DNA from 3 places in the Citrobacter sp. LJND-P06 genome. Region 2 is predicted to be linked to each of the others. Evidence: riboswitches for the same ligand, from Rfam matches in the RefSeq annotation. Region 2 holds a riboswitch; each other region holds the start of a gene.
What was found. Region 2 has a riboswitch for thiamine pyrophosphate ahead of thiM (hydroxyethylthiazole kinase). Riboswitches for the same ligand answer to the same signal wherever they lie in the genome.

Region 1 (3,277 bases), 1.9 Mb from region 2:
ATTTTTACATTCCTTTAGCGTTATGCGCCCAGTGTATCATGTCACTCGTACTCTGCCCGACACATTGCCACCGTATCTTCGATCAACCGACGTGCAACCGTGCCCGGCGGCGGCAGTAGCGGCAGATCGTCATAACGATACCACCCCGCTTCCAGTAACTCTTTCGGATCAATAACAATCTCCCCGCTGTCGTACTCCGCCATAAACGCGGTCATGAGCGACATCGGGAATGGCCACGGCTGCGACGTGACATAGCGCAGGTTCTTCACTTTAATACGGCTTTCTTCCATGACTTCACGCGCCACCGCTTGTTCCAGGGTTTCTCCCACTTCAACAAATCCAGCCAGCACCGTATGCACACCATTGCGATGGCGGGTATGTTGGGCGAGCAAAATGGAATCTTCCCGGCGAATCGCCACAATAATGCAAGGCGCTATTTGAGGGTAATAACGTTCGCGGCAATGACTGCACAACATGGCCCATTCGGTTTTACTCGGGTACATCGAATGACCGCAGTAGCCACAAAATTTATGCGAACGGTAAAACTCCGTCAGTTGCACACCCCGCCCGGCCAGTTGAAACAGGCCGACATCCTGATCGATAACCTGTCGTACGGATCCCATATCATGGCGGCGATGCTGCTGTACCAGCCAGACGGGTTCGCCTTCCCACTCCCCAATCTGAAGCGCGCGCTGCCCAACAAGATCGAACGTTGCCGCTTCGCCATGCGGCAGTTCTCCGCGAGGTAGCCATATTTTTTGCTCATGGCTGACGATCCACCAGCCGCTGTCTAATTTTTCAATTATACGATCCATATCTCTTGCGCTACCTTTGCTTCACAGGCATGTTGTTTACATTATTTTTACATTTTTGAGTGAGCAGTTTTTTGAATCTAAACTTGCGGAGTCAATCATGTTAAACCAGCTGGATAACCTGACAGAGCACGTCAGAGGAAGTAATAAACTGGTTGATCGCTGGCTACATGTACGTAAGCATCTGCTCGTGGCTTACTACAATTTGGTTGGCATTAAGCCTGGCAAAGAATCGTACATGCGCTTAAACGAAAAAGCGCTGGATGATTTTTGTCAAAGTCTGGTCGATTACCTTTCCGCCGGACATTTCAGTATTTATGAACGTATTCTCCATAAATTGGAAGGTAACGGGCAGCTTTTAAACGCAACGAAAATTTGGCCGTTGCTGGAAGCCAATACGCAATGCATTATGGATTACTACGATTCCAGCCTGGAAATGGCCATCGACCATGATAACTATCTTGAATTTCAAAAGGTTTTATCAGATATCGGCGAAGCGCTGGAATCCCGATTTATCCTTGAAGACAAGCTGATCATGCTGGTCTTTGACGCGATGCACGACAGCGCAAAGACTAAACGTCCTGCTTGAGTTCTACGCTATTAACGCGTAACTTATCTTCGTCGCCCCCTTTACCGGGGGCTATTTCTTGTCGGAGTGCCCAGTGTGAAAGCACGGGCTGAGACCGTTAATTCGGGATCCGCGGAACCTGATCAGGCTAATACCTGCGAAGGGAACAAGAGTCAAAATGCTGCTGTATCGCCCTCCTGGGCGATCCCTTCTTTTGGTTCATCCGTCGTCTGACAAGCCACTCCTTACTTTTTTTTGGAATGAGCTATGTCTGCAACAAAATTAACCCGTCGCCAGCAACGCGAACAAGCACAACACTTTATCAATACGCTGGAAGGCACCGCCTTTCCGAATTCAAAACGCATCTATATCACCGGCTCGCAGGCGGATATCCGCATCCCAATGCGCGAAATCCAGCTTAGCCCGACGTTGACCGGCGGCACAAAAGACCATCCTCAGTACGAAGAAAACGAAGCCATTCCGGTGTATGACACCTCGGGCCCGTACGGCGATCCTGATATCGCGATTAATGTTGAACAGGGTCTGGCAAAACTGCGTCAACCGTGGATTGACGCCCGCGCCGATAGCGAAGCACTGACCGACCGCAGCTCTGCCTATACCAAAGAGCGCCTGGCCGATGACGGTCTGGACGAACTTCGTTTCACGGGTCTGCTCACGCCGAAACGTGCCAAAGCCGGGAAATGCGTCACGCAATTGCATTATGCACGCCAGGGGATCGTCACGCCGGAGATGGAATTCATCGCTATCCGTGAAAACATGGGGCGCGAGCGTATCCGCAGTGAAGTGTTGCGCCACCAGCATCCAGGTGAAGGCTTTGGCGCACGTCTGCCGGAAAACATCACCCCGGAGTTTGTCCGTGATGAAGTGGCCGCCGGACGCGCAATTATCCCTGCCAACATCAACCACCCGGAATCTGAGCCAATGATTATTGGTCGCAACTTCCTGGTCAAAGTAAACGCCAATATCGGCAACTCGGCGGTGACCTCGTCCATCGAAGAAGAGGTCGAAAAACTGGTCTGGTCTACCCGCTGGGGCGCGGACACGGTGATGGACCTTTCAACGGGCCGCTATATTCACGAAACCCGCGAGTGGATCCTGCGTAACAGCCCGGTGCCGATCGGTACGGTGCCGATCTACCAGGCGCTGGAGAAGGTCAACGGGATCGCCGAAGATCTGACCTGGGAAGCCTTCCGCGATACGCTGCTGGAGCAGGCGGAACAGGGGGTGGATTACTTCACCATCCACGCGGGCGTGCTGCTGCGCTACGTGCCGATGACCGCCAAACGGCTGACCGGGATTGTCTCGCGCGGCGGCTCAATCATGGCGAAATGGTGCCTGTCCCATCATCAGGAAAACTTCCTCTACGAGCACTTTCGCGAGATTTGCGAAATCTGCGCCGCCTACGACGTTGCACTCTCTCTCGGCGATGGCCTGCGTCCAGGCTCGGTTCGTGACGCCAACGACGAAGCGCAGTTTGCTGAACTGCACACCCTCGGCGAGCTGACCAAAATCGCCTGGGAATATGACGTACAGGTGATGATCGAAGGCCCAGGGCATGTCCCCATGCAGATGATCCGCCGCAACATGACCGAAGAGCTGGAGCACTGTCATGAAGCGCCGTTCTACACCTTAGGCCCATTGACTACGGATATCGCGCCGGGTTATGACCATTTCACGTCCGGGATTGGCGCGGCGATGATTGGCTGGTTTGGCTGCGCGATGCTTTGCTACGTCACCCCGAAAGAACATCTCGGCTTACCCAACAAAGAAGACGTGAAACAAGGGCTTATCACCTACAAGATCGCCGCTCACGCCGCCGACCTGGCAAAGGGCCACCCGGGCGCGCAAATCCGCGATAACGCCATGTCGAAAGCGC
Region 2 (3,277 bases):
GTATACTACCATTACCACCATGCGTGGAAATGATGTACTGGCCCAATCCCCTCACCCACTTCCAGCGTATCTGCCTGAGCCAGCGCCGCAGAAAGCCAGCTTTTTGCCTCCTGCACTGTTTCGGCCCAATTTTGATGACGAGGACGCAGCGCCGCCAGCGCCGCCGACAACGTACAACCCGTGCCATGGGTGTTTTTGGTGTTCACCCTGGGGGCGGTAAAACGCACCTCGCCTTCGCGCGTAAACAGCCAGTCCGGGCTTTGCGCGTCGTCCAGATGCCCCCCTTTCATGAGCACCGCGCCGCAGCCCATCGCCAGCAGCGCACGACCTTGCTCCCGCATTTCCTGCTCGCTTTGGGCATGGTTAGCGTTCAGCAGCGCTGCGGCTTCAGGTAAATTCGGCGTAATAATCGATACCTGCGGTAACAAGCGGGTTCGTAACGTCTCAATGGCGGAAGGCGAAAGCAGCGGATCGCCACTTTTTGCCAGCATGACGGTATCCAGCACCACATTTTTCACCTGATGGCGCTGTAAACGTTCGGCTACCGCCTCAACGATATCGGTTTCCGCCAGCATACCTATTTTGGTGGTATCAATTCGCACATCGTTGAGCACAGAATCAAGCTGCGCCGCGACAAAATCGGGTTCAATTCGGTAGACCGACTGAACGCCGCGCGTATTTTGCGCAACCAGCGCGGTAATGACGGAGCAACCATACGCACCGAGTGCCGAGAATGTTTTCAGATCGGCCTGAATTCCCGCACCGCCGCTGGGATCCGTGCCCGCAATGGTTAAAGCATTTATCCGTTTCATGCGCATTCCTCCGCATTCAGGTTATAGAGAGCATCAAGAAAAGCGGGAATAAAACTGCCAGGCCCCTGACTGCGAGCGGTTGCCATTTCACCCGCTTGTTTCATCCAGCTACAGGCGGAGGCGACATTGTCCAGCGTATTCCCCGGCAATGCGCAACTGGCCGCCACCACCGCGGAGAGAGCACACCCCGTGCCTACGACACGCGTCATCAAGGGAGAACCACCGGTGACACAAACGGTGCGTTGACCATCGGTCACGTAATCCACCTCACCCGTCACCACCACGACGCTTCCGCACTGACGCGCCAGGGCAAGTGCGGCAGGTAACGCCGAGGCGGCGGTATCGGTAGTATCCACTCCGCGTCCGCCCGCAGACATTCCGGCAAGCGCAAGAATTTCAGACGCATTCCCGCGAATAGCGGCAGGTTGCAGCGCCAACAACGCAAGGCAAAAGTGACGACGAAAATCGAGTCCACCCACGGCGACAGGGTCAAGCGTCCAGGGGGTATTGGCCATACGCGCCTGCTCCACCGCCGTGCGCATGGCCTGGGCGCGCGCCTGTGTCAGTGTTCCGACATTAATCAGAAGCGCACTCGCGATGGCGGCAAACTGGCCCGCTTCTTCAGGTTCAATCACCATGGCAGGTGAAGCGCCTAACGCCAGCAATGTGTTCGCCGTAAACGTTTGTACGACGTCATTCGTCATACAGTGCGTGAGGGGAGAAAGTGTTCGAAATTGGTGCAAGGTATGAGCCGCCAGAGCGCGGCTGTGCAGGTCAGGCTGCATGTTCAGCTCCTGCCCGCGTGAAGAAGATGAGACACGAGCAGTGTCAGACTTCCCTACGCTGGCATTATCCAGATCAGGTGGTACGGGTATTTCTCAGCCTTCACGTAGAAGGGCACCCCGAGTCGTTAGTAGTACAAATCGCTTGATTATTAACAGAGTAAGGAAAGCAGTTGGCGATTGCAAGCCCTCGCTGGCAGGCTGATATCCAGCCCTGCTTCAGGGTCAGCAAGAAAGCATAAACGGTAAATGACGCCAGCACGCATCATGCCCATTTTTACCGTCAATATTTCATCCAAAAAAACACCTTCTTGCATTCATTAAAGCGTAACGATGACGTTATGGAGCATACTATCCGTGATTAATATCATGCATATTTTTTACATATCAATATCACTTACCCCACTTTAAGCCACCTAATAGAACCACTCTATCTAAAATATTAACACCACGTATCATCAATAAAATTCAAAATAGCAAATCAGAAAAAACAAAATAAAGTATCAGAAAGAAATAATAACCTTGGTTACATACAGTTCATTCTTAGATTAAATATAATTCAATACTCATTACGTTTATTCTCTAATCTTCTATTGAGCTGGATAACAGTAGATTTTCACCCCCCAAACTTTAGCTATTCGTGCCATGCGTGATCTGCGTCAAGGTTTAACCTATCACGTTGCTGGATAGTTTATTCGCGTTACTAAAAAAGGAAATTAGTCACCTCTCGGTAAGATATTGTCTGGAAGAGACAAAGATCGTCTCAACGCTTAAAAATAATAGTAAAAACACTTATGTTAATTTCTCGTAGGAATGTTTTAATGAAATTTGTTAAATCTGCAGTTTCTGTCGTTGTTTTTAGCGCCCTCGCCATTTCTTCTGCTCATGCTGCCAGCGTTGGTTATATCGGTACGATGGACGGTACAAATACCTTTATCGCTGTTCAAGGGGTTGATGAGTCGGTTAAAACATACGATCTGGATCAGATTCAAAATAATACCGACCGCATTACTTCCGTTGATGCTGATTTAAACAGTACGAAAGATGCTGTCATTGTCGTAAACAAAAAAGTGGATGATGTTCAAACCCAAGCCGATTTACATACTGGCCAAATTGCCTCGAATAATCATCAAATTGGTATTTTATTCAACACCAAAGCGGATCAAAGTACTGTTGATAGTGAAACGGCTAACCGCTTAAGTGGGGATAAGAATTTGCAAACGCAAATCACCACCAACAAAGACGACCAGCAACAAGTGAATCATGCGTTGTTGAATCAAAATATTCACGAAGACAACCGCATTAAAGCGCTCGAAGATGCCCCTAAACCAAAAGATGGCAAAGACGGGCGCGATGGCGTCACCACCACAGTGACGAAAGTCGATACCGCGACACAATCGAAAGTTGCCAGTAATAGCCAGGCGATTGCGAGTGCCACGCAGCAATCGGCAAATGTCGCTCAAGACCTTCAGGATGCGAAAAAGTTTTTCGCTCAACAGCAAGCCAACAGCAATGCGCAGTTCAATTCGTTAAAAGATGAAGTCGACAATAACAAAAAAGAGGCCCGTAGCGGCGCAGCTTCAGCGATCGCAATTGCGTCAATGCCACAGGTTCAGGCAAGCCAGGCCATGATGGTTTCTGCGGGTGTGGGTTCTTTTAAAAATGAACAAGCGTTAAGCGTTG
Region 3 (3,277 bases), 2.2 Mb from region 2:
CATCATGGTCAGAACCACGCACAGCAACCCCGCGGCCAGAGCGATCCGAAGCGAAGTCCACAGGGCCTGCCAGAGCACAGGTTGTGCGAGGACATCCAGCAACTGGCGGTTGAAACCGTCAACAATGACCGCCAATAGCGGAGGCAGCAATAGCAACAGTGCCAGAATAATCAGCGCCGCGTCGCTCAGGCGGCTATGCAGGCGATCGTCCGGGTCGCGCCAGCCTTGCACCAACGTCGTTCCCGGCGCAATGGATTTGCTTAAACGCTGGCTGAGCAGCACCAGCGCCAGGCAGCATGTCATCTGAATCAACGCCAGTATTGCCGCCCGCGCAGGATCGAAGTCGTAACTGAGCGCCTGATAAATCGCCAGCTCAATGGTGGTGGCCTGGGGGCCGCCGCCAAGTGAAAGAACGGTAGCAAAACTGGCGAAGCAGAGCATAAAAATGAGCGCCGCCACTGGCGGGATCTGCCGACGTAACCACGGCCACTCCACAAAGCGGAAGAAATTCCAGCCGCGCATACCTAACTGCGCCGCGAGCTGTCGCTGTTCGCCGGGAATGTTTTCCAGCGCCTGTAGCAGCAAGCGGCTGGCCATCGGCAGATTAAAAAAGACGTGCGCCAGCAGAATACCCTGCAACCCGTAAGGCGAGAAACGCCACTCCAGCCCGAAAGCTTGCCAGAGTGTGGCGAGCCAGCCCTGGCGGCCGTAGACGCTGAGAATACCGAAAACGGCAACCAGTACCGGCAGAATCAGGGTCATGGCGCACAAGCGTAATAACGCCAGACGACCGGGGAAACGGCGTCGGTAAAGCGCTCTGGCAAGGAAAATCGCCGGAACCACCGACAACAGCGCCGAGAGAAACGCCTGCCAGAACGAAAAACGCACCACGTGCCACAGGTAGCTGTCCTGCCAAAGCGAGAGCCATTGTCCCTGTGGCGCGTTAAGCCAGAGCGCCAGAAATGCCGCCAGGGCAACTGCCGCCATCAGCGTGGCGGCACAAAGCCCGGGTATCAGCCAGCCGGGAATTAACGGCTGACGGCGCGTTGCCATTCGCTGATCCATGCCTGACGTTGCGATGCCACTTCAGCAGGAGTGAACTCCAGCGTAGTGGCCGGTTTGGTCAACTGATCAAACCCGGCGGGCAGAGTGACGTGGGTGACAGGGTACATCCAGTTGCCGGTGGGGATGGCATTCTGGAATGCCGGAGAAACCATAAACTTGAGGAATTTCTCTGCCAGTTCCGGCTGCTTGCTGGCGGCGGTACGGGCGGCGACTTCAACCTGCAAATAGTGGCCTTCGCTGAAGTTTGCGGCGGCGTAATGGTCTTTTTTCTCTTCGATAGTGTGATACGCCGGAGAGGTGGTGTAGCTCAGCACCAGGTCGCTTTCCCCTTTCAGGAACAGGCCATAGGCTTCGCTCCAGCCTTTGGTGACGGTGACCGTTTTGGCTGCCAGCTTCTGCCAGGCTTCGGGGGCTTTATCGCCATACACTTTCTGCATCCACAACATCAGCCCAAGACCCGGCGTACTGGTACGTGGATCCTGATAAATCACGCGCCATTTCTGGTCGCTTTCGACGAGCTCTTTCAGGCTTTTGGGCGGATTTTTCAGCTTGTTTTTGTCATAAACAAACGCGAAGTAACCGTAGTCGAAGGGGACAAACGTCTCGTTCTGCCAGCCGCCAGGTACGTTGACGGCATCAGGCGCAATACCGCTTTTCGCAAACAGGTTGGTTTGCGTGGCGGCGTCGAGCAGGTTGTTGTCCAGCCCAAGCACCACATCCGCTTTGCTGTTCTTCCCTTCCATGCGCAGGCGATTCAGCAATGAGACGCCATCTTCCAGCGCCACCATTTTCAGTTCGCACTGGCAGTCGGCTTCGAAGGCTTTCTTGATGGTGGGGCCGGGGCCCCAGTCGGCGGCGAAGGAGTCGTAGGTATACACGGTCAGCACCGGTTTCGCGAAGGCCGGTGCTGCACACAGCACCAGTAAAGGAAGACATTTTTTTAACACTTTGCACCTCAGTAAAAGAGTGGCAAAGGACTTGAGCATGAGCCTCAAATCCCTTCGCCGGCGTTATCCGGATCAGGTTCGACGGGTATTTTCTCAGCCCACGCGTATGGCGCAGCACCCCGTTGAGAACGGCACATTGTAATGATTACGTGAAGAGATCAAAAGGGTTAAGGATCGGGTGGGGCAAACCACGCCGATTTAAAGTCGAACCAGCCGAGCGTGTTCATCCGCAAGCCGCGCATACTGCGTTGTCCCTGGATGATCAGCCAGTGGTGAATGAGTGGCACAATCGCTTTGCTTGCGAGTAATTGTTGACACCAGGCGGCCAGATTCATCTCGCCTGCGTGCCACTGTGCGGCATCTTCTTTCCAGTTTCGTGGGATGCAGTTTTGCAGCAGAGGCACTTCGCATAAGTGAGCGAACAGTGAGAAATCGAGCGGCAACGTGAAGTTGGCGCTGTTGAGCCAGATGTCGCTTTCGATCTCGCCTGCGTGCCACTGATCGTAGTCGATCTCCTGAATATTCAGGTGAACCTGATGTTCTGCCAGCAGGGCACTCATGATTTGGGCGATAACCCGATGTTCAATGTGCTCGCGATAGTACGTCAGCGTCAGGGTTTCCAGACCCGCAGGTTTTTCACCGTGTCCCGGTCGGGCATGGTGCCAGCGGGGCAGTAATCCATAGGCGGGGAACCACAGGCGCTGGTACTGCTCATCGGCGTGGTAAAGCAAATGGGTGGGAGAAAGTACGTGGCTTACCCACTCTCTGACGTGCTGATTGGCGCCGCGATGGGTTCGCGCATCAAAGAGTAAATAGTAACAGCCCTCTTCAAGACGACTCTCAATGGCTTTTTCACTTTCTACAGTGCCTTCGAGCATCAGGCCGCACGTCGGCTCTTCGCTAATGTCCGGTAATACCCAAACGTTCACCTCGTCAATGAGCGCCCGATAGCCAAAGTAATCGTCAAAGGCGTGGATCTTCAGTTGATTACGCGTATTGCGCATCACGGCATAGGGGCCTGTGCCTATTGGATGGCTGGAAAAATTGTTCAGGGTTTCCCATTCCCGCGGCAGGATCATCGCCGGAACCTGGCCTAACAACCACGGAAGCCAGCGATCGGGCTGCGAGAGATGGACATCCAGCGTCCAGGTTGTCGGAGAGACAATCTGCGTAATATGCGAGTAGAGCGGCAGGGCGTTGATGCGCGTGAGAGACGCCACCACATCGTCCATTTCCAGCTCTCGCCCGTGGTGAAAGTGAATCCC

Region 1: another riboswitch for thiamine pyrophosphate. It lies ahead of thiC (phosphomethylpyrimidine synthase ThiC); the one in region 2 lies ahead of thiM (hydroxyethylthiazole kinase).
Region 3: another riboswitch for thiamine pyrophosphate. It lies ahead of thiB (thiamine ABC transporter substrate binding subunit); the one in region 2 lies ahead of thiM (hydroxyethylthiazole kinase).

The regions. Positions count from the first base shown of each region.
Region 1 covers NZ_CP187317.1:4,346,588-4,349,864, forward strand. Annotated here, with positions in the region: gene hemE (uroporphyrinogen decarboxylase) at 1-2, opposite strand, end outside; gene nudC (NAD(+) diphosphatase) at 42-815, opposite strand; gene rsd (sigma D regulator) at 913-1,401, shown strand; TPP riboswitch at 1,454-1,563, shown strand; gene thiC (phosphomethylpyrimidine synthase ThiC) at 1,648-3,277, shown strand, end outside.
Region 2 covers NZ_CP187317.1:1,628,535-1,631,811, reverse strand. Annotated here, with positions in the region: gene thiD (bifunctional hydroxymethylpyrimidine kinase/phosphomethylpyrimidine kinase) at 12-812, opposite strand; gene thiM (hydroxyethylthiazole kinase) at 809-1,597, opposite strand; TPP riboswitch at 1,631-1,727, opposite strand; gene ACO7SM_RS07795 (hypothetical protein) at 1,747-1,893, opposite strand; gene ACO7SM_RS07790 (YadA C-terminal domain-containing protein) at 2,416-3,277, shown strand, end outside.
Region 3 covers NZ_CP187317.1:3,789,913-3,793,189, reverse strand. Annotated here, with positions in the region: gene thiP (thiamine/thiamine pyrophosphate ABC transporter permease ThiP) at 1-1,053, opposite strand, end outside; gene thiB (thiamine ABC transporter substrate binding subunit) at 1,029-2,012, opposite strand; TPP riboswitch at 2,044-2,144, opposite strand; gene sgrR (HTH-type transcriptional regulator SgrR) at 2,180-3,277, opposite strand, start outside.